Regions from separate parts of the Paraburkholderia tropica genome, predicted to be linked through region 1. Evidence: riboswitches for the same ligand, from Rfam matches in the RefSeq annotation. Region 1 holds a riboswitch; the other holds the start of a gene.
What was found. A riboswitch is a leader RNA that binds a small molecule or an ion and turns the genes downstream of it on or off. The one in region 1 is predicted to bind glycine.
Positions count from the first base shown of each region.

Region 2: it holds a riboswitch for glycine, as region 1 does, so the genes downstream of both, G5S35_RS38150 (D-amino acid dehydrogenase) here and gcvT (glycine cleavage system aminomethyltransferase GcvT) in region 1, are expected to answer to the same signal.

Region 1 is NZ_CP049134.1:3,161,697-3,173,309, forward strand. It holds gene G5S35_RS14315 (ATP-binding protein) at 1-757, shown strand, start outside; gene G5S35_RS14320 (TniQ family protein) at 913-2,178, shown strand; tRNA gene G5S35_RS14325 (tRNA-Arg) at 2,263-2,338, opposite strand; gene G5S35_RS14330 (c-type cytochrome) at 2,820-3,725, shown strand; gene G5S35_RS14335 (UvrD-helicase domain-containing protein) at 3,825-5,915, opposite strand; gene G5S35_RS14340 (oxidoreductase) at 6,277-7,338, shown strand; gene G5S35_RS14345 (hypothetical protein) at 7,611-7,958, shown strand; glycine riboswitch at 8,206-8,316, shown strand; glycine riboswitch at 8,373-8,498, shown strand; gene gcvT (glycine cleavage system aminomethyltransferase GcvT) at 8,623-9,741, shown strand; gene gcvH (glycine cleavage system protein GcvH) at 9,812-10,192, shown strand; gene gcvP (aminomethyl-transferring glycine dehydrogenase) at 10,290-11,613, shown strand, end outside.
Region 2 is NZ_CP049138.1:214,982-226,594, reverse strand. It holds gene adh (aldehyde dehydrogenase) at 1-35, opposite strand, end outside; gene G5S35_RS38160 (AraC family transcriptional regulator) at 412-1,248, shown strand; gene G5S35_RS38155 (threonine aldolase family protein) at 1,327-2,424, shown strand; glycine riboswitch at 2,948-3,037, shown strand; glycine riboswitch at 3,042-3,133, shown strand; gene G5S35_RS38150 (D-amino acid dehydrogenase) at 3,195-4,400, shown strand; gene G5S35_RS38145 (2-dehydropantoate 2-reductase) at 4,700-5,656, shown strand; gene G5S35_RS39910 (FAD-binding protein) at 5,916-6,062, shown strand; gene G5S35_RS39905 (hypothetical protein) at 6,073-6,255, shown strand; gene G5S35_RS39900 (hypothetical protein) at 6,530-6,688, shown strand; gene G5S35_RS39895 (FAD-linked oxidase C-terminal domain-containing protein) at 6,734-6,922, shown strand; partial or broken gene G5S35_RS40220 (hypothetical protein) at 7,021-7,071, shown strand; gene G5S35_RS39890 (4Fe-4S dicluster domain-containing protein) at 7,121-7,735, shown strand; gene G5S35_RS39885 ((Fe-S)-binding protein) at 7,764-7,955, shown strand; gene G5S35_RS38135 (class I SAM-dependent methyltransferase) at 8,281-8,970, shown strand; gene G5S35_RS38130 (H-NS histone family protein) at 9,190-9,486, shown strand; gene G5S35_RS38125 (hypothetical protein) at 9,729-10,022, shown strand; partial or broken gene G5S35_RS38120 (transposase) at 10,246-10,491, opposite strand; gene fliE (flagellar hook-basal body complex protein FliE) at 10,901-11,242, shown strand; gene flgB (flagellar basal body rod protein FlgB) at 11,393-11,613, shown strand, end outside.

The DNA.
Region 1 (11,613 bases):
AGACCTTCAGTTGCTGAGCCCGGACCGTCAGGGCGACGGCCCACACAATGCCAACGCATACAAGGTTCGGAATCTGCGGGTGCGGTTCGAGAAGGGGTTGAGCTGCCGGGGCGTCCGCCACCTGATTTTGGACGAGGCCGTGCATTTCACCGACTCCAAAACCGAGCCGCTTCAATACGGGAACCTTCTCAAGAGTCTTGCAAATCGCAGCGGGATGAACGTGCTACTGGTGGGCGCCTACGGCTCAGAAAAGCTTATTCACGCCAGCGGCCAAATCGCACGACGCAACGGCGTGGTTCACTTTCAGAGGTACCGCGACAACCAGGACGACTTCGACGCGTTCACCCAGTTCATCAAAGAGTTCGAAAAGCATATCCCCCTACCGTTCCCGGTTGACCTCAAGAAGTATGTAATGCAACTTTTCTATGCCCACCTCGGTATGCCGGGTTATGCGGCCGGCGCATTGATTGAGGCAGTCACACACTGCGCCTATGACGGCAGTCACTCGTGGAAAGATGAGTACGTCTGGAATGCTCTGCCGAGCGAAGCTGAGTACGAAACCATCGCGGCCGAAACTCTGGCCGGCGAGGACAATATCCAGCCATATTTATCAACGTCGGAGCCTATGGCTTATCCGACCGAGGCAGAAATCCGCGCCCGCCTGGGCGCCAAGAAGGTCAGCGAAAAGGCAAAATTGCGCCGCGCGGGCATGGGCAGACGCCAAACCAACCATGGCAATAATCAGGGAGCGCTATAGCGATGACATCTCCATTCCGGAGCAGATTGCCTGGCGGCTGGCCAGAGGATGCACCTTCTCGGTCGATACTTTATAGCCTTGCACCCTATGGGTGTTCAGGCGAAGACCGCGAGAGCCTCGGGAGCTACCTTACTCGTCTGTGCGAGGCTTATGAGATGACACGCTGGACGCTCACCAACACAATCGTCGGCCCGGCAGCAGAAGAACTGCTTCACGTGAGCGGTGACAGGATGAGTCGGGACGTTGGTCGCGCGGCATACCGCCTCAATGTGTCCGGCCTGACTGAACAAGTGAGTCACTGGGCTTATACCCTGAACCATTTGACCGGTCGCGACAATCTGCAGCTCTGTACCTTGTTGCCGCTGAGAAGCCTAGTGTCCGATTTTGTGCTGCAGGTTGAACGGGAGCGCTTTTGCCCTGAGTGCTTCGAAGAGGACGTGAGGCGAAAACGCGATTGCTACGGCCGTTTGCTATGGACCATTGATGCGGTAAAGGCGTGCCCGTTGCATCAGCTACAACTTGTCGGCCAACCTCAGGCGAAACAGCGGCGCGGCGTCTTCAGAAGCGAGACCGGATGCACCTCCCAGAGGTCGACGACACAGCACAAAATCGGCGAATCGCCCATCCAGCAACCCGCATCAGACTTTGACGTTGAGACGTCTCGCCTCATAGCTGAACTTCTTGACGACGTTGTCATTTTTTCCCAAGCGGGCTATTCGGCTTCAGCTCAAACCGTCTTTCTGACACATGCGATTAATCACCTATTCGAAGGCTCCCCGGCGCGCTTTTCAGCTCATCTGGGCATCAATAAGTCCCAAACTCATGGATGGGTGAAAGGTACCGTACAGATGAGCTTTACGCGGCTAGTGCAGACCGCATTTTGCTGCGGCTGTGCTATCGCTGACATTCTGCTCGGAAACAGGGTGGTGCTTTCGCTTCGTCCCATGCCGGACGAGCAACGTCGCCGTCTGACGAATCGCAGAGTGAGCGGTGCTCGGCGCGCGAACGACGTCGTGCGCGCCGAGCTTGAGGAGTTGATTCGCAGCGGAGACGCAACGAACGCAACTGGAGCTGCAACCGCAGTAGGGATTTCGTTGAAATTTTTGCGGGCAAACTTCCCCGAGCAGCACGAGCGGTTGGTCAGACTTGGTCGGGAGAGAGCTGAGTCCGTTCGCAGAGAGGCAACCGAGGCATTCAACGAGATGTATTTGAGCGAGGCAAACGCGCTTCGCGCAGCAGGCGTTTATCCGTCACGGAGGCTCGTGCTAGGGCGATTGGAAGGGAAAGTGATGGTCGGAAGATTTCGACGCATCCAGAACGCCCACCGCAACGCGTTGGCTGCTACTGGAATGAGTAACTCGGGTGGAGAACGGCGACCCGTCGCGATTTGGAACCAAAAAACCGAGCAATCTAAATTTTGACGCAGCGTGGTAGCTACAGGTGTCGTTTACGACATCTGTAGCGAAAATTCACAGATCTGCTACTCCGACGTGATACGCAAATTCTGGCGCGCCCGGCTGGGATCGAACCAGCAACCCCTGCCTTCGGAGGGCAGTACTCTATCCATTGAGCTACGGGCGCGTGACTCGCGCGAACTGGCGTGGAGGAGAAACACCCAGGCTCATTCGTGCGAAAGCGCTGCCAGCCAGACCGCAAAATACGGGGATAGCAGCGCCGTAGAGACCGAGAGGATACCCGGTTTCGATGACAACGTCCACCGCGCGCGGGCCGCCGGGACCGGGCCGGCAGCGGTGTACGCGCACCCCCAGGCAAACGCACCCACACGCGCAAACCCATGCGACGACACCCGCGCCCGATGCGCTATGATCCGACGCTTTTTAAGCAGCAGCCGCGTACCAAGGCCAACGCCCCACCGCGCCCCCCCCCGGTAAAGCAGGCAAGACAAGCGCATCGATGCGGGTAAACGCCCGCTTAAGCGCCCCCGCGCACCGCCACCGGGCGCGAAACCTTGCGTCTATAATCGTTCCTGTTTGATCATTCGCAAGGCCGTTGCCGTCCTGCTGTACCGCTCACCACAATACCAACGGGAGTCGAGACAAGCATGAGCGAAGCACCCCACGGAGCCCCGATCAAAACGCCCGGCCAGTTGATCGCCGCTGTCATCGCCGGGTTTGCCGTCCCTATCGTCATCATCGTTCTGCTCGCCTATTACGTCGACAACACGACGCGCACCGGCGCGGGCACCGACGAACTCTCCGCCCAGCAAGTCGCCTCGCGCATCGCGCCGATCGCCCAGGTGTCGATCCGCGACGCCAACGCGCCGCGCGTCTACAAGACCGGCGAGCAGGTCTACCAGGCCGTCTGTTCCGCCTGCCACGCGAGCGGCGCGGCCGGCGCGCCGAAGTTCGGCAACGCGGGCGACTGGGCGCCGCGCATCGCCCAGGGCTACGACACGCTCTGGCACACCGCGCTCTCCGGCAAGGGCGCGATGCCGCCGCGCGGCGGCACCAGCCCCGACGACTACAGCGACTACGAAATCGGCCTCGCCGTGGCCTACATGGCCAATCACGGCGGCGCGAACTTCCAGGATCCGCCCAAGCCCGCGCCGGGCGCGGCGAACGCGGCGTCGGGCGCAGCAGCGGCAGCGCCGGCCGCATCGGGCGCCGATGCGAACGCCGCCCAGGCCGCCGCGGCCGCCATCGCCGCGATCCCGCAGGCCGCTTCGGGCAACCCTGCGGCAGGCGGCGCGACGCAAAGCGCCGACGCCTCGCAGGCCGGCAAGGCGCTCTACACGCAGGTTTGCCAGGCGTGTCACGCGGCGGGCGTGCTGGGCGCGCCGAAGTTCGGCAACAAGGACGACTGGGCGCCGCGCCTCAAGGACCCGATGGACACGGTCTACAACTACGCGCTGCACGGCAAGGGCGCGATGCCGCCCAAGGGCGGCTCGAACGCTTCGGACGCCGACGTGAAGGCCGCCGTCGATTACATGGTGAGCGCCGCGAAGTAAGCCGCGCGCCGCAAACTGCGTAACAAAAACAAAGGGCCGCATCGACACTCGATGCGGCCCTTTCCCTTTCAGCCGGACGCGTGCGCGCGGGCGATCAGATCAGCCCTTCTGCAACAGCGCCTTCAAACTCGCGAGCCGGTCTTTCGGCGACATCGGCGCTTCCTCGGCGGTCGGCGGCGGCGCTTCGTCGAGTCCCATTTCGGGGATGAAGCGCGACGGCTCGCACACCACCGTCTCGCGCGCCCGCTTGCGCTTCTTGCACCAGTTCAGATGCAGGCTGCGCTGCGCGCGCGTGATCGCCACATACATCAGGCGGCGTTCTTCCTCGATGCGCGAATCGTCGACGATGTCGTCTTCCGAGCCGCCGCGATGCGGCATGATGCCTTCCTCGACGCCCACCAGGAACACGTGCGGATACTCCAGCCCCTTCGACGCGTGCACGGTCGACAGGCGCACCGCGTCCGGGTCCTCTTCCTTGCCTTCAAGCATCGACATCAGCGCGACGGTCTGGATCAGGCCCATCAGATTCTTGCCGGTGTCGGCGAGACCGTCGGTGTTGTCGTAACCCGTCGCCTCGCTGTCTTCGCCGATCTCCTGCTCGGGCTTGGTGCCCTTGCGCTTGAGCCACTCGAGGAATTCGAGCACGTTCTGCCACTTCGACTGCGCCTGGCGCTCGTCGAAGGCGTCGTAGAGATACGCCTCGTAGTGAATCGCGTCCATCAGCTCGTCGAGCACGACGGTCGCCGGATCCTTCACGGCTCGCTCGGCCAGGCGCTGCATGAAGTCGCAGAACACGCGCATCGGCTCGACCTGGCGCGCGGACAGCCGCGCCTCGATGCCGCCCATGTACACCGCTTCGAACAGCGACACCTTCGCCTGCCCCGCGAACGAGCCGAGCGCTTCGAGCGTGGTGTTGCCCACGCCGCGGCGCGGCGTCGTGATCGCGCGGATGAACGCGGGATCGTCGTCGTGATTGGCGATCAGACGCAGATACGCGCAGATGTCCTTGATTTCGGCCTTGTCGAAGAACGACTGCCCGCCCGACAGCACGTACGGAATGCGCTCGCGGCGCAGCACCTGCTCGAAGATGCGCGCCTGGAAATTGCCGCGATAAAGAATGGCGTAGTCGCGGAACTGCGCGCGGCGCTCGAACTTGTGCGCCGAGAGACGGAACACGACCGATTCGGCTTCGTGCTCCTCGTCGTTGCAGGGCGTGACGGTGATCGTGTCGCCCATGCCGTGCTCGGACCAGAGCTTCTTCTCGAACAGCTTCGGGTTATTGGCGATCACGTTGTTCGCCGCCGTGAGAATGCGCACGGTCGAGCGATAGTTCTGCTCCAGCTTGACCACGTGCAGCTTCGGATAATCCTTGCCGAGCTGCGCGAGATTTTCGATGGTCGCGCCGCGCCAGCCGTAGATCGCCTGGTCGTCGTCGCCCACGGCCGTGAACGCCGCGCGCGGGCCCGCCAGCAGCTTGAGCAGCTCGTACTGGCAAGTGTTGGTGTCCTGGTATTCGTCGACCAGCAGATAGCGCAGCTTGTTCTGCCAGCGCTCGCGCACCGGCTCGTTCTTCGCGAACAGCTCGGCGGGCAGGCGGATCAGATCGTCGAAATCGACGGCCTGATAGGCGTGCAGCGTCGCCATGTAGTTGCGGTAGACGATGGCCGCCTGATGCTCGTCCTCGTTCGACGCCGTCGCGAGCGCCTGCTCGGGCATGACGAGACCGTTCTTCCAGAGCGAGATGATCGACTGGATCTTGCGGATGAAACCCTTGTCGGTCGAGCCCACCTGCTCCTGGATCATGGCGAAGCAGTCGTCCGAATCCATGATCGAGAACTGGGGCTTGAGTCCCAGATGCTCGGCTTCCTGGCGCAGGATCTGCACGCCCAGCGAGTGGAACGTACAGACGGTCAACTGGTTCGCCGGCACCTTGCGGCCTTCCTTGCCGGGCGTCGTGAGCGTCTTGCCTTCGAGCAGTTTGCCCACGCGCTCGCGCATTTCGGCGGCGGCCTTGTTGGTGAAGGTGACGGCGGCGATATGGCGCGGCTCGAAGCCTTTCGCTTCGATCAGATGGGCGATCTTCTGCGTAATGACGCGCGTCTTGCCGCTGCCCGCGCCGGCGAGCACGAGACAGGGACCGTCGAGATAGCGCACCGCTTCGTTCTGGGCGGGATTCAGGCCTGCGGACATCGTTGCTGGATTGGAAAAACGGGTGGTACTGCCGGGTAGCGTGCGGCGCAAGACCTGCGCATGATGCAGACGATGCTCATGGCGCGGCGGCCCTTCACGCGAGAGCCGCGATGTTAACACGATGCGGTGTCGCGCCGATGCCGCCCCGCTAACGGCGCGACGCCGCATCCCGCGCGCATCAGGTCACAGCGTCGTGTCACAACGACACGCCGCGTCGACCAGCCGATCCAGCCGCACGCCGATCCGTCCCCGCAGCGCCCCGCCACGCGCGCCGTCGTGCGTGCCACAATAACGGGCTCCCGCCACCCGCGGCATCGCTACCCGCCGTGCCGCTCCCACGCTGGAAAGAGGACGCGCTTACATGACAGCACCGCTGCAAATCGGCCTGATGGGCTATGGCTTCGCCGGCCAGACCTTCCATGCACCCGTGATCGCCCATAGCGGCATGGCGAATCTGCCCGTCACGCTTGCCGCCATCGCCACGAGCCAGGCCGAGCGTGCGCAGGCCGACTATCCGGACGCCGCAATCGTCCCCGATCTCGACGCGCTGCTCTCGCTCGACGCGATCGAATGCGTCGTGATCGCCACGCCCAACGACACGCACTACGAACTCGCGCGCCGCACGCTGGAGCGCGGCAAGCACGTGCTCGTCGACAAACCGGTCACGCTCACCGCCGAGGAAGCGCGCACGCTCGCGGCCATCGCGAAGCAGCGCGGCCTCGTGTTCGCGCCGTTCCACAACCGTCGCTGGGACGGCGACTTCCTCACCGTCAAGCAGCTGATCGCGAACGGCGAGCTGGGCCGCGTCACGCATTACGAATCGCACTTCGACCGCTTCCGTCCGCAGGTGCGCCAGCGCTGGCGCGAGGACGCGACGCGCGGCGGCGGCCTGCTCTACGACCTCGGGCCGCATCTGATCGACCAGACGCTCGCGCTGTTCGGCGCGCCCGAGTCGGTCACGGCCTTCGTGCACACGCGCCGCGACCACGCCAGCGCGCCCGACTACGCGCACCTCGTGCTGCGCTACGACGGCCTCGACGCCGTGCTGCACGCGAGCGCGCTGGCCGCGTACGCGCCGCGTTTCGCGATTCACGGCACGCGCGGCAGCTACCTGAAAAACGGGCTCGATACCCAGGAGGACCAGCTGAAGGCGGGCCTGCGCCCCGGCCAGCCCGGTTTCGGCGACGGCAACGAAGCGGGCCGACTGCACGTCATGGCCGACGACGGCCAGGAGTCCGACCGCGACGTGCCCAACGCCGCGGGCAATTACGCCGACCTGTACCGCGCGCTCGCCGCCGCGATCCGCGAGGGCACGCCGTTCCCGGTGAGTCCGCAGGACGCCGTCGACGTGATGACGATCGTCGAGCTGGCGATGCGCAGCGCCGAGGAAGGCCGCACGATCGCCTTCACGCGCGCTCAGTGAGCGCGCGCTGAGCGCGCGAACCTCGCGCGAACCGACTGCCCGGCGAGGCCGCGCGGCTTGCAAACCGCCGACGCGTCTGAAAGGTCCATACAAACGGTTACAAGTCTGCGCCGCCGTGCGGTCATCGCACGGCGCGCGCGACGCGTTTGCGACGAACAACGCCAGAAACAGAGCGATAACGTTCTGCATCTTCCGGGGTGCAGGGTTCGTGGCGCGCGCCAGCCCGCCCCGGACCGACAACAAGGAGAGTCTCAATGACCCGATTGAATTGTATGAACCGTGCCATCCGCCTGAGCTGCGCCGCCGCGCTGATCTCGACGCTCGCCGCATGCGTCGTCACCCCGCCCGCGCAGCATTCCGGCTCGAATCCGCATGAACTGGCCGTCGACCGCCTGCATCAGGTCGACGCCCGCATCGACACCTTGGGCCGCCGCATCGACGCGCGCGTGAACCAGGGCTACTATCCGCCGCCGCAGGGCGCCGCGCTGCATCACCGCCTCGACACGATCCGCGGCGAGGCGCACGACATGGCTGCGCAGCACGGCGGCGGCATCTCCGGCGACGAGCAGCACGTGCTCAACCAGGAGCTCGATACGGCGGCGCGCGCCATCGGCGAATAAGCCCGCGCAAAACCACCGCGATCACATGGGCCGCCTCGCGCGGCCCGTTTCTTTTTTTGGCGCGCATGCGCGGTCGCGCGCGAGCGGTTCTTTCGGGGCCGCATGCGCGCAAGCCTTGCCGGGCGGCGTTCGGCGCATGGCCCGCCAGCACGCGCGGCCGGCTGGCGCAGGTTCCACTCCCGTTCCGCCGCCACGGTGCGCCTAATTTTTCCGCATTGACACAGCCCGCCGGCGTCCAGCACAATCGCTGCGCGCGCCGGGAGAGCGCGACGTTCGCGAGTCGAGTCAATTTCGAATCGCAACGCCGCCGCCGAAGGGGCAACCCACAAACTCTCAGGCAAAAGGACCGTGCGCGCCGGACCGCTGCTTCGCCTGTTTCGCACCCGCGTGCGAGACGCGCGAGACGGCACTCAGGTCCGCAACTCTGGAGAGCGGCAGTAGAACGGCGGAGGGATCGTAACCCTGGCGTTCAGGCTGCCCACCGAAGGGGCGCGCGTCGTTCGACGCAATCTCTCAGGTACCGAGGACAGAGGGGCCATGCAAGAACCGACCACGGGCATCGTGCCTGCGGCGAGTCCTGCATGGCCTTTTTCGTTTTCGCTCGAATTCCGGCGGGACATTCCCCCGGAGTCGCACGAAAACCCTCGCGACCGCCTGAGGCCTCATGACCGAACTCAAACGCACTCCGCTGAACGACACGCACCGCGCGCTGAACGCCCGCATGGTCGATTTCGGCGGCTGGGACATGCCCGTCAACTACGGCTCGCAGATCGACGAACATCGCGCCGTGCGCACCGACGCCGGCATGTTCGATGTCTCGCACATGTGCGTCGTCGACTTCTCGGGCGCGAAGGCGCGCGAATTCTTCGCCCGCGCGCTCGCCAACAACGTCGCCAAGCTGACGACGCCCGGCAAGGCGCTCTATTCCTGCATGCTCAACCCCGAAGGCGGCGTGATCGACGACCTGATCGTCTATTACTTCGCCGACGACGCGTTCCGCACCGTCGTCAACGCGGGCACCGCCGACAAAGACATCGCCTGGTTCGAGAAGCTCAACGCCGAAGGCGGCTTCGGCCTCACCATCACACCGCGCCGCGATCTCGCGATCGTCGCCGTGCAAGGCCCGAACGCGCGCGAGAAAGTCTGGGCCGTCGCGCCCTCCTCGCGCAGCGCCACCGAAATCCTCAAGCCCTTCAACGCCGCGAAGATCGACGCCACGCCGTTCGGCGAGCTGATGATCGCGCGTACCGGCTACACCGGTGAAGACGGCTTCGAAATCGTGCTGCCCGCCGCCGCCGTCTGCGAGTTCTGGGACGCGCTGCAACGCCAGGGCGTGAAGCCCTGCGGCCTCGGCGCGCGCGACACGCTGCGCCTCGAAGCGGGCATGAACCTCTACGGCCAGGACATGGACGAAGCGGTCTCGCCGCTCGACGCGGGCCTCGCCTGGACCGTCGACCTGAAGACGCCGCGCGAGTTCGTCGGTCGCGCCGCGCTCGAAGCGAACGGCACGCGCTCGACCTTCGTCGGCTTGATCCTGCAGAAGGAAAACGGCAAGGCCGGCGGCGTGCTGCGCGCTCACCAGAAAGTGCTGACGCCGCACGGCGACGGCGAGATCACGAGCGGCACCTTCTCGCCGACGATGCAGGAATCCATCGCCTTCGCGCGCGTGCCCGAGGGCGTGCAGCCGGGCGACGTCGTGCAGGTGCAGATCCGCGACAAAGCCCTTCCCGCAAGCGTGGTAAAACTGCCGTTCGTGCGCAACGGCAAGGTGCTGGTCGCCTGATCCGCAAGGATTCCGGCGCGCACGCCCACCCTCTTTTCAAGTCATAAACGAACCACGCACTGGAGCAACCATGAGCATCCCGGCCGATCTGAAATACACCGAATCGCACGAGTGGATCCGCACCGAAGCCGACGGCACGCTGACCGTCGGCATCACCGATCACGCGCAGGAAGCGCTCGGTGACATCGTCTTCCTCGAACTGCCCGAAGCCGGCCGCGCCGTCACGGCGGGCGACGCCATCGCCGTGATCGAATCGGTCAAGGCCGCCTCGGACATCTACGCGCCGGTCTCGGGCGAGATCGTCGAATCGAACTCGGCGCTCGTCGACGCCCCCGAAGGCGTGAACGGCGCGCCCTACGAGTCGTGGCTCTTCAAGATCAAGCCGGCCGCCGACGCCAAGCTCGACGCGCTGATCGACGCCGCCGCCTACGAGAAGGCCATCGGCGCCTAAACCCCGGGACGGCTTTCGCAGAAGGCCCGTCCCAACGCACAGGCGCGGCGGCATCGCGGCACTACGCGACGCGCCGCCCGCGCCGGCAGGAAACCTCATGAAGCTCGAACACCCGGATCGTCTGATGAACACCTCGCCCACGGCTCTCTCGCTCGCGGCGCTCGAAGCGCACGACGCCTTCGCCGCCCGCCACATCGGCCCCGACACGGCCGACCAGCAAGCGATGCTCGACGCGCTCGGCTTCGCGTCGCGCGCGGCGCTGATCGACGCGGTGATTCCGGCGAAGATCCGCCGCACCGAGACGCTGCCGCTCGGGCCGTTCTCGCAGCCGCGCTCGGAAGCCGAGGCGCTGGCCGCGCTGCGCGCGCTCGCGGACAAGAACCAGGTGTTCCGCTCGTACATCGGGCAGGGCTATTTCGACACGCACACGCCGGCCGTCATCCTGCGCAACGTGCTCGAAAATCCGGCGTGGTACACGGCCTACACGCCGTACCAGCCGGAAATCTCGCAAGGCCGTCTGGAGGCGCTGCTGAACTATCAGCAGATGATCGTCGACCTGACGGGCCTCGCCATTTCCAACGCATCGCTGCTCGACGAAGGCACCGCCGCCGCCGAAGCGATGACGCTCGTGCAGCGCGTGGGCAAGTCGAAGTCGAACGTGTTCTTCGTCGCCGACGACGTGCTGCCGCAAACGCTCGAAGTCGTGCAGACGCGCGCCAAACCGATCGGCATCGAAGTGAAGGTCGGCCCCGCCGCCGAGGCCGCGCAGGCGAACGCCTTCGGCGTGCTGCTGCAATATCCGGGCGTGAACGGCGACGTGCGCGACTACCGCGAACTCGCCCAGGCCGTGCACGCCGCGGGCGGCGCGGTGATCGCCGCCGCCGACCTGCTCGCGCTCACGCTGCTCACGCCGCCCGGCGAATGGGGCGCGGACGTGGCCGTGGGCAACTCGCAGCGCTTCGGCGTGCCGATGGGCTTCGGCGGCCCGCACGCCGCCTACCTCGCGGTGAAGGACGACTTCAAGCGCCAGATGCCGGGCCGTCTCGTCGGCGTGACCGTCGACGCGCAGGGCAACCCGGCGCTGCGCCTCGCGCTGCAAACGCGCGAACAGCATATCCGCCGCGAGAAGGCCACCTCGAACGTCTGCACGGCGCAGGCGCTGCTCGCGATCATGGCCAGCATGTACGCGGTCTATCACGGTCCGCAGGGTCTGAAGCGCATCGCGCAGCGCGTGAACCGCGTGGCCGCCATTCTGGCCGCGGGCGCGCAGAAGCTCGGCTACACGCTCGTCAACGCGTCGTTCTTCGACACCATCACGTTCGAAGCGGGCGCGCGCACCCAGGCGCTGCATGACGCGGCGCTCGCGCGCGGCATGAACCTGCGCCGCGTGAGCGAAACGCGCGTGGGCGTCTCCGTCGACG
Region 2 (11,613 bases), on a different replicon from region 1:
GACGTCGTCAGATGTTCAAGGTCAGCATGATTCATGGAGTGTCTCGCTTGAGATTAGAGGGACGCAGGACGAAGAGTGTCCTCAACACGGACCAGCGGGGGAGGCGCCAGGCCCTGATCGGGACGTTCCGTTACGGATCGTTGAGTTGCACATGCGCGTCGACGCGTGGCCGGCCAAGCATCCTCGCGGCTTCCTCGTGCCGGGTGATGGACAAAATTGCGGTTTTGTGCAAAATCGGGACTCGCGGAACGAATTGGCAGCGTCATAGGTGCATAATTTGGAAGATTGAAGATTATTTAGATGTAGCTACAATCATTGCGTCCAGTCTGCGCCACATGGCAGGCCGCGAATGCACCGGTGCCTCGTTTCTGCTGGATGATCGTTGGCCACCACTGACTATGGGGCACGAACATGAGTACTGGACATACGTCCCGATCAAACCAGGCAAAATTTTGGCGCGAGCCTGGCTTCGCGGATGCTGAACTGATGACTGCGAGCTATCGCACCCATCGGTTTCCGCCGCATGCACACGATGAGTTCGCGATCGGCGTGATTGAACGCGGGGCACAGGCATTTCTCGAGGGCCGCGGTCGACGGTTAATCATGCCGGAAGGCGCGATCTGCGTGATCAATCCCGGTCAGCTGCATGAAGGGCGTCCGGCAATTGAGGGCGGTTGGGATTACCGCATGGTGTACGTGTCCGCGTCAGCTCTGCTCGGCCTAGTGCGAGACGCGGACGGCGCACCGCAGCGGTCCGTGCATTTTCCCGATGTCGTGATGGATGACCCGGATACGATGTTGCTATTTCGCACCGCACACATTTGCTCGGAATCTCACGACGCGAGCCAGCTTGAAAAGACATCCCGACTGACAACCGCGATGACCCAACTCGTGTTGAGGCACGCGTCTACAGCTCGTCGGCCTTCCATCGGGGGAGCAATGCCAGGGGCGGTGAGGCGGGCGCGTGACTATATCGATGCCCATTTTGTGGATAATCCGTCGCTCGACGTAATCGCCCAGGTAGCAGGGATGAGCGCTTACCACCTGCTGCGCGAGTTCAAGAAATCAGTCGGGGTCGCGCCCCATGCGTACCTTGTGCAACGCCGAGTCGCGCTGGCTAAGCACCTTGTGCTTCGGGGGGTGCCGCTGCGGCAGGTTGCCATTGAGGTCGGCTACTGCGATCAAGGGCATTTGAGTCGGGAATTCAGTCGCTTCTTCGGCGTGCCGCCGGGTATCGCTCGGCAGTAAATCCGCAAGTTTGTCCAAATCCCCGGCCGGTATGTGGCTGAAGCTGTGCTCACTATTCACCTGATTCGGGGGCACACTATGATCGATCTGCGAAGCGACACCTGCAGCCAGCCTACCAAGGCCATGCGCGACGCCATAGCCAACGCACCAGTCGGCGACGACGTATACGGCGACGATCCGACCGTCAAAGCACTTGAGCGAGAAGTCGCGGAACTGCTTGGTAAGGAAGATGCCGTTTACATGGTGACGGGCACGATGACCAACCAGGTCGCGATCCGGGCGCACACCGAGCCGGGCGATGCCGTGCTCTTCGATCAAAATGCCCATGTCTACATTCTTGAAGGCGGTGCGCCGGCGGCGTTCTCTGGAGTGCTCCCGCGTCTGCTGCCCGGCGTGCGCGGCGTATTCACCCCGGAAGACGTGTCGAATGCACTCGGCGTGTCGCATCGGTTCTTCCCCAACACGATTCCCGCACCGGTCAAGCTGCTGTGTCTGGAAAACACCCACAACATCGGTGGCGGCAAGGTGTGGCCGATCGAGCGACTTCAGGCTGTCTGCGAGCTTGGCCGACAGCGCGGGCTCGCATTGCACCTGGACGGCGCGAGGCTATGGCATGCGACAGCTGCCACCGGGATTCCCGAGCGCGAATACGCCCGCCACTTCGATTCGGTCAGCGTCTGCTTCTCGAAAGGCCTCGGTGCGCCGGTAGGCTCAGCGCTGGCTGGCTCCCGTGACTTCATTGCTCGCGCGCGTCGTTTCAAGCAGCAAATCGGCGGTGGTTTCCGCCAAGCCGGGATTATCGCGGCAGGTGCGCTGCATGCACTGCGCAATCATCGTGAACGGCTTCAGGAAGATCATGAGCATGCTCGAATGCTCGCCAACGGTATCGCAGGTCTGCCTGGCATTTCGCTCGATGTTTCCGCGATCGAAACTAACATCGTGCGTTTCGGCGTCTCTTCGCTTCCCGCTGGAACATTCGTCGAGCGTCTTTACGACAAGGGTCTGTATGTACTGCCGTCCGGCGCAGATGGCGTACGCGCCATTCCTTATCTGAACATAACTCGCCAGCAGGTACAGGAAGCCATCGATATCATTTCGGTCGTCGCACAAGAGAACGCACGTAACGCTGGCGTGAGTGGACCTGGCGGCAAGGTGTCGTCTGGGGCCGGCTATTAATTACATTTTTTGGCGTCAGCCTAAAGTATCACCTTGATAGCAGTAAAAGCGGGGGTGACGATGCCCTCGTGACGGTCGCTATCTCTCGATCAGCTCGTCACACCAACTCGTTGGTGGCGCGTGGCAATGCGCGCAAGTGCGTTGCCACGCGTCTATCGAGAATGGCAGGGCGGAACCAAAGGCTCGAGCGATCAGGAAGTCAGTGCGCGTCTCGACGCAGTCGTTCATAGGGTGTGCACACGACCGGGGCAGATAACGGAGCGCACGTTCAGGTTGGCACCGATCAATTTGTCGAAAGGGAGTTCCGACCTGTCACTCTGCAGAGGAATGTCTCGCAAATTCGAACGGCTGCACAGGATTGGCGTGAGTGGAGCAGCTGCCTCACGCGTTGGCGATGCAGGGCGTACTACTCCTGCCGTTGGAAGGATCCACTCCTCCGACAAGATGCATCGGGGTGTCCGCGTCAAGCGGTGAGCCTAGCTATTGTCCGATGCATGTCATGGTAGTTTTGCAATCGTTGTATTCGTGCATCACGGGAGAGACCGCTCGATTGAGCGGCGCCGATGGAGCAACCGCCCCGGAAACTCTCAGGCAAAAGGACCGTGATGCGAGGACGCTCTGGAGAGCGGCGCCTCGTGCGCCCACCGAAGGGGAGCCACCGCCGTAACGCAACAGGGACAGTGGCGAAACTCTCAGGTAAACGGACAGATGGGGCATCCGCGTCGGCGACACATATCGCTGGCGATGCTCAATACAATCTGGACCAGAACATGTCACGAATCGCCATCATTGGCGCCGGTATTACCGGCGTCACTACCGCTTATGCCCTTTCGAATCACGGCCATAGCGTCAGTGTCTTCGAGCGGCATCGCTATGCCGCAATGGAGACGTCCTTCGCGAATGGTGGCCAGCTCTCGGCCAGCAATGCGGAGGTATGGAACAGCCGTGCCACTGTCCTCAAAGGACTGCGTTGGATGTTCGCACGCGACGCACCGCTGCTACTGAATCCGCGGCCAAGCTTACACAAGTACGGCTGGATTGCCGAGTTTCTCGGAAACATCCCGCGATACGAAGCGAACACGATTGAAACTGTGAGGCTTGCGATCGCTGCACGCGCACACCTATTCCACATTGCGGAGCGCGAGGGCATCCAGTTCGATCTCGAGCAGCGCGGAATCTTGCACTTCTATGCAACGCGCAAGGAGCACGAAGCAGCAATGCGCGTGAATACCTTGCTGCGAGCGGGGGGGCTGGATCGTCGCCCAGTGACGCCGGAGGAGATGCGCGCAATCGAGCCGACTCTTCACGGCCGCTTTCACGGAGGATTTTTCACTGAGTCGGATTCGTCCGGGGATATCCACAAATTTACCGGAGGGCTTTCATCGGCCTGCGAGCGTCGCGGTGTGCAATTTCACTACGACACGGCAATCGACAGCGTCGAATCCGTGGACTGCGGCAAGATTTTGATTTCTTCCGACCAACGACGCGAAGTCTTTGATCGCATCGTCATCTGTGCCGGCGTCGGCAGTCGCCGGTTCGCTGCGATGCTGGGCGATCATGTGAACGTCTATCCAGTCAAGGGCTATTCGATCACGGTACATCTGGATGATGAACCGAGTCGGAGCAGCGCTCCCTGGGTGAGCATCCTCGATGACCGCGCGAAGATCGTCACCAGCCGTCTTGGGACAGACCGGTTCCGGGTTGCGGGCACAGCAGAGTTCAACGGCGTGAACCGGGATATTCGTTCGGATCGGATCGAACCATTGATCAATTGGGTGCGTCGATACTTCCCTGTCGTCTCCACTTCGCGAGTTATTCCATGGGCAGGACTGAGACCGATGCTGCCAAGCATGCTGCCGCGCGTGGGTCGTGGCAGGCGCCCTGGTGTCTTTTACAACACGGGACATGGTCATCTGGGCTGGACTTTGTCGGCGGCAACCGCGGAGGCCGTTTCCTCCATGATCGGTGTAGATTGAGCGAATGGCAACATTGCCGTTTGCCAACAGAGCGTGCTTTGCCACAACTCGCCCGGATAGAGTTCGGAAACTCCCATTTGCAAGTCAGTCGCCTGCAAGTGCAGTGGCAGATCGACATCACCTCGGTCTATCGGGTTTTTGTCTTTCCGCAGCAGCGGCGAAAGTACGGTAACTACGGGCCCCTATCGTTTTTATAGATGAAATACTACTTTGATAGTAGTATCTCATCTATAGCGGTGTTCGCCCTCATAGAATGGGACCGGGCACCACGCCACATATCACGCAGAGCGGGACATTCGATGGCAGACAATATGAGCAACCGTCATGAAAGGCTTAGAGTTCTTATCCTTGGCGCTGGCGCACTGGGTGGTTACTATGGCTCCCGCTTGATCCAGGCCGGCGCTGATGTAACGTTCCTGGTGCGTCCCCGGCGCGCTGAAGCGTTGATGCGCGATGGATTGCGTGTATCGAGCTCATTGGGGGACTTCTCTTCGGCGGTCCGTACGGTGGCCGCGGACGCAGTGAGGCCGGGCTACGACCTGGTCTTGCTCACCTGCAAAGCGTACGACCTCGACGACGCCCTGAATTCGTTGGCGCCCGCGCTAGCCGGCGCAGCCGGTATTCTCCCCCTGCTGAACGGCATGGCGGTGTACGACACGCTAGACCGTCGCTATGGTCGAGCGCGTGTGCTGGGGGGCGTCTCGTATATCGCGGCGTCGAGCGCAGAGGACGGCAGCATCGTGCACATGGGCAATCAGGACAAGCTCATTGTCGGTGCGCGCCATCCGTCGCAACGCGATCTGGTCGGGCAGCTCCATGCGGCGTTCGCCGCCACATCGGGCTTGCGTGTGTTGTCCGAGAGAGTTGATGCTGACCTCTGGCAGAAGTGGGTAATGCTGTCCTCAGGCGCAGCCGCGACCTGCCTGATGCGCGGGCGCTTGTGCGATATCTTGCGAACGTCTGATGGCAAGAACTTGATCTCCGCATTGATCGAAGAGTGTGTAACTGTCTCCAGGGCGGAGGGCTTCGATCTCAGCCCGCAGGTCGTGGACGGCGTCCGTCGCTTTTTGCTGGATGCAGAGTCGACCTGGGCCGCATCCATGATGCGCGATATTGCGCGACTCTCCCCGCGTATCGAGTCGGAAGCGATCGTCGGTGACATGATCGCCCGCGCGGCACGCCACCAGATCGATACGCCATACTTGCGGGTTGCCTATGCGCATCTGCAAACGTACGTCCTACACAGCGCGAATTAATACAAGTGCTATTGGCGCAACCCTCACCATCGGTGCTGCGCCCCACCTGGCTATCGATCCGAAGAGTATCAGGCGCTACGCGCCGAGCGCGACGCTGCGTGCCGAGCTTCAGGAAGCGAAACCAGTTGGTAGAGACTACCGGCTTCGCACTGCGCGGTCATCTTGCTGAGCTGGGCGCGGAGCTTATGATGAGTGCCGGACGTGGACTTCACGCTGTCGCAGCCGGGCATGCCCGACGACATCGCACGAGCATCGTCGCGTGGTGGAAGCCATGCGCGCGTTCCAAGAAGCCGACTTACCGATGCTCACGCGTGGCGGGGGCACGTCGATGTGCGGGCAGTCGGTCAACGCGGCGGTCATCATCGACGCGTCGAAGTACCTCACGACCATCGGGGAAAACCGATGAGACGAGCCTCGTGGCTAAGGTGCGGCCGGGCGTGATCTGCGATCAGCTCAACGACGCCGCCGCGTTGCGCGAGCACCTCGCGGCGGGCGGCCGACGCGCGGAAATTGTCTCGGGTCTGCTCGGTCCCGTGGAGAGATACGGCGACGCCATCCGCGAAGGCTTTCCCAAACTCAAGCGCCGCGTCGCGGGCTAAAGCGCCGACCAGCTGCGGCCGGCGAACGATTTCAACGTCGCGCGTGCTGGTGGGCTCCGAAGGTACCGGCGTTTCCGTGCTGCGCGCGAAGACTACGCTAGTCATCAACCCCGTACATCGCCTGCTCGTGGTGTTCGGATTCCCGACCATTTTCGATGCCGCCGATTGCGTGCCGCAACTTCTGCCACGGTCGCCGATCGCGATGTGAGAGCTAGACACGGGCATCGTCGAAGGCTTTCGCGAGCGTTGCATCGCGCTGGCTGACATCGTCGATTTGTCAGAAGGCAATGCTTCGCTGATCGTCGAATTCGGCGCGTTCGACAAGGCCGTGGCGATGGAATTCGCGCAGCGCGCGGCGGCACTCGCGCCTGAGTTGTCGGGCACGCCGTCGGCGCGGCTCGTCGACGATGCCGCGCTCATGAAGCGTTTGTGATCAGCCCGCGAAACCGCCGCGTCGGCTACCTCCATCGGCGACGACATGTCGAAGCCCGATCCGGTCGTCGGCTGGGAAGATGCCGCCGTGGAGCCGCGCCATCTCGGCGCCTACCTGCGCGAATTCTCGGCGCTGTTGGAATTGTACGGCTACAAAACGAGTGTGTACGGCCGTTTCGGCGATGGCTGCATTTACTCGGGCATCACCTCGACCTGCGTAACGGGCAAGGCCTGAAGCCGTGGCGCGAGTTCCTGTTCGACGCCGCGAAGCTCGTCGTGAAGTACGAAGGCTCGCTGTCGGGCGAACGGTGCGACGGCTAGGCGAAGGGCGAGATGCTGCACCTGATGTACTCGCCGGAACTGATGGAAGCGTTCCGCGCCTCCAAGGCGATCTGGGATCCGCGCGAGCGTATGAATCCGGGCAAGCTGGGCGATGCCATGCCGGTGGACGACAAACCTGCGCCTCGGCACGACCTATCGTCTCTTACATGTGTCGCGCCAGTTCACGTTCGGCGATCTAGCGAAGCCCGACACGTTCGCGCGCGCGACGGAGCGCTGTATCGGCATGGACAAGTGCCGTTCGCTGGGCGGGGACAAGATGTGTCCGAGCTATCGCGCGTCGCGCGAAGAGAAGTATTCGACGCGCGGCCGCGCGCGTCTGCTCTTCGAACTGCTCAAGGGCGAAGTGATCGAGAACGGCCGGCAAAGCGCGGCCGTGAAGGACTCGCTCGATCACTGTCTGGCCTGCAAGGGCTGTCGCAGCGATTGCCCCACGCATGTGGAAGTCGGGAATCACAAGAGCCACTTGCTTTACGAGTATCACAAGTACAAGCGCCGTCATGTGATGGACGCGGTGGTGAGCCGCACCGGCAAGTGGCTGCCCGCCGCCACGCATGCGAGCGGGGTGGCGAATGCGCTGATGCGCAATCCGTCGTTCCGCAAGGTGAGCGCGAAATTCTTTCTCGCCCGAAGACGTGAAGTTTCCGGCCATCGCCGCGAAAGCTTTCCGCAACGGCGCGAGCGCGAAGCGCCTGCTCGCGCTGTGTGAAAGCACGACAAGCGGGAGGAGGAAGCGCATGCCCGTTCTGCTATGGGCCGACACATTCAACAACGGCTTCACGCCCGAAGCGATGGAAGCGGCGGTGCGCGTGTTCGAATCGAAGGGCCTCGAAGTGCGCCTGCTGAGCAGGCACGTGTGCTGCGGATGTCCGATGTACGACGCGGGTCTGCTCCACCGACATTTTCATGTCAACCGCGTAAGCCGGTAATCGACCGACTATAGTTCAAAAGAATCTCGTCTCCACGAGCGCCACCAGCTCAGGAAGATTCGGCATCTCAGATCACTCTGCACGGTGCTCATGACCATCGATTAGTTATCGCCACATCTGAAATATTAGGTAAGGCATGCTAAGGTATCGAAAGTAGATTGCCGTTGCGCATGAGGATAGGTGAGTCGCACTGATCTTGCCGACCTAGCTTTTGGTGCATTCGTCGGAGCGGCGCGCGCAAACGCCTTATTGGTCTACATTTTTCAATACATGTGACAGCGATTGTCCCCGCAGTCATTTGATTAACCCGAACAACGCCAACACTGTGGATACGAACAATCTGATTCAGGTAATAGAATATTCAATCTTCAGAAAGACTACTGACAGCTTCGATGTTCTTCAGTGCGCAAAGATCGATGCAGCGCTGTCTTCAGCTCGGTACTATCAGCGAAACATGCTGAGATCCAAAAATTTCTCCAATGATCTGGATCATTTGGCGTTTTCGCTCGAGAACACTTGTATAAATGGTCTTTATTTAGAGTTTGGTGTGGCATCTGGGCGCACGATCAACCACATTGCTGGATTGAAAAGCGGACAGACAATCTACGGATTCGATGTATTCACGGGTCTGCCTGAGACATGGAGAACTGGCTTCGAGTCGGGCGCCTTCGGACGTGCCGCATTGCCGCCGGTACGGGAGAACTGCAAACTGATTTCAGGACTTTTCGAAAATACCTTGCCTCCATTTATAGAAGGCAAGTCCCGCGATATCGCATTCATCCATGTCGATTGCGATTTGTACGCGGGCACACGCACCATCTTGGAGACATGCCGGCCATATTTGAAGGCCGGCACCGTGATCTGTTTCGACGAGTATTTTAACTACCCCGGCTATGAGCAGCACGAATTTTTAGCTTGGCGCGAGTTTTATAATAAGTATGGAATTGCATATGAATATCTCGGCTTCGTCAGCAGTCACCAACAGGTATCGATTCGTATCACAGCAATCGCCTAGTTAAGGCGATTGCTGTTATCGCTGGCCCCTTGTTTGCAACGTGATGGTAAGAGTATTTCGGCTATGACTGAAAGGTTTGCATTTCCCACCAAGCTGAACACGCATTAGTCACTGATGGGCGTCAGCGTGCGTGCGGGGCGGGCAGCGGGCAACTGCCGGTTGCACTGACGCGAAGCGGGCTATGATCGTCATCATCGTATCCGATCGGGGAGATAGATCTTGGCGACATACAAGGAGCTGAAAGCACAAATGGCCGAGCTGGAGGCGCAGGCGGCTGCTGCCCGGGAGGCAGAGTTTCAGGAGGTCCTCGCTGACATCCGGGCGAAGGTGTCCGAGTACGGATTCACGGAGCAGGACATCTTCGGCCGCAGGCGTGGTGGACCGCGGGCGCCGGCGGCACACGTGGCGGCCAGATACCGTGACCCGAAGACGGGGGCGACCTGGTCGGGTCGGGGCCGGGCGCCGAACTGGATCAAGGACGCGAAGAACCGCGACAGGTTCCTGATCGACAGCTAATACGCGCGGGGAAGCAAACGTCAGGCATATGCGTTTCCACGAACGGGCGGCAGGCGGGTATCGCATCGGCGGTTGATGGTCAGTGACCACGCGCAACGGCATCGGGTGAGGGTCGACGCGATCCGGCGTACTCTAGACCATCTCAGATCGCCAGCGCATGCATGTAGCAACCGGCGAACGTGTTTGGCGCCAATCCCGGTGCGTAGCGCAATAGGTCCGGCGGCTCCGCGTAAAATGCGCTTATGTTTAACTCCGCGGAGCGCAGGTTGGTCAGGCCAAGGAAAGCAGAAAAATTGAAGGTTGTCGCAGTCCGCATCGATCCGGGCATTGAGCGCAGGCTACGGCTTCTGGCGGAAACAAGCGGCGGCAAGCCGTCTTTTTTCCTGCAGCAACTGATCGAAGGCGGGATCAGCGCGCTCGAGGAGGTCTGGCTGCCAGCGGACCAGTTGGCGCAGGTCCGCGCCGGCGAAGTACCCGGGCCCGCTGCGTTCCGGGCAGCCCCTGATCTGTTCGACGAACCGGAGTTTGATCGCTGAAGGGTTGCGTGCCCCAAGCGCTAGTCCGTTGCCCACCGACTGCTCATAGGGACCTGTGGTGGCATGGATGCGCTCGTCAAGCCTATTGCCGTGGACACGGCATTTTCCACTTCGTTAGATCGCCCAGTGGCAGAGGGAACGAACAGCTGCGGATGGGAGCGATTTTATGGGGCCGGTACAAGTTTCACTTCCCGAACGGATCAATTTTTACTTTGTCGGACGGTTGCCAGACACCAGCGTGCTGCCACTCGACCAGACGTCGCCAGCGAGCCGTGCCTGAACCGCATCCCATTTCTTGCGGGATCAGATTCCATGTAATGCCGGAGCGCAACACGAACACAATGCCTGCGAGCACCGCGCGGTCGGGTGTCGGTTTGCGGCCCGCATACTGGCGATTGCGTGGCGCTCGCGCAGGCAGAAGCGGTTCGATGAGTGACCACAATTCGTCGTCGATTAGTTCTTTAGGCATCGCATCCTGTCAGTCAAAACAAGACAGCAAGTTAAAACCAACCCAGAAAAGTTAACAGCCCCGAAATTTAATTTCGCAACAACTTCTTAGCCGAACCCGGGAGGACCGTCGCCGATATATAGGACCTCCAAGCTCGCTGACAACAATGGCCGCTCCCTGCTTGGCTCCGGACGGCCACTCGCAGCGCACGTTGCTGTGTTGAGTCGTCGTTCGGTAACTTATTGTCATAGTAGTTGCGAGCGAGATAACAAAGTTGTAATTGGACCGTATCCTTGGCGTCATGAAGGATCGTCATAATGTCCTCCGCTCTGGTGCGCGGGCTAAGAGCGACTCCTACAGACGAAACCAGCGCGCACCATGCGCAGCTTTAAGCCGGTTACGTTTGCCCGCGCCGCAATGACGGGAGATAGTGATGGTACCGGTAAATCCGATCACATCTGCTTTGCAGCAGATGCAAGTAATGGCGAATGAAGCGGCGAATCCGGAGTCGCTGGACTCTTCGGCGTCGGTTTCGTCTGCGACCAGCCAGGTTAGCTTCACGGAACTGCTTCAACAGTCGCTCGCGAAGGTAAGCGCCAGCCAGGCGTCGGCATCGGGTGAGATGCATGCGTTCGAACTTGGCGCGTCGAACGTCTCGCTCAATTCTGCGAAGATTGACGGCGCTAAAGCCGGCATTATGTTTCAGCAATCGCTGCAAATCCGCAACAGACTCGTAAGCGCCTATACCGACATCATGCAGACGCAGTTGTAGTGAAACGTCGGGCTTCTGGATGCTCGGAATTTGAGTCTTGGGCAATGCCGACCGATTTGCCAAAGGTTATTACGGACTCGGGGCCTTCTCAGTTGCCGAAATTAACGTTCTGTGACGCCTTGCACGCCCGATCAATCGTAAGGGACTTTAATGCTAGATAAGCTCGATGCCGCCTTCGCCTTTGACAAACAGGCGCTTGATGTCCGCTCGTACCGACAGGAACTGATGTCCTCGAACATCGCGAACGCAGACACGCCAGGCTACAAGGCGCGCGATGTCGATTTCGCGTCCTCTCTTGCCCGAGCACTGCGACGGAGCGACGGCACGGTGGGCTCGGGCCCGTCGAAAGGCTCTGCGCTGCCCATGATGGG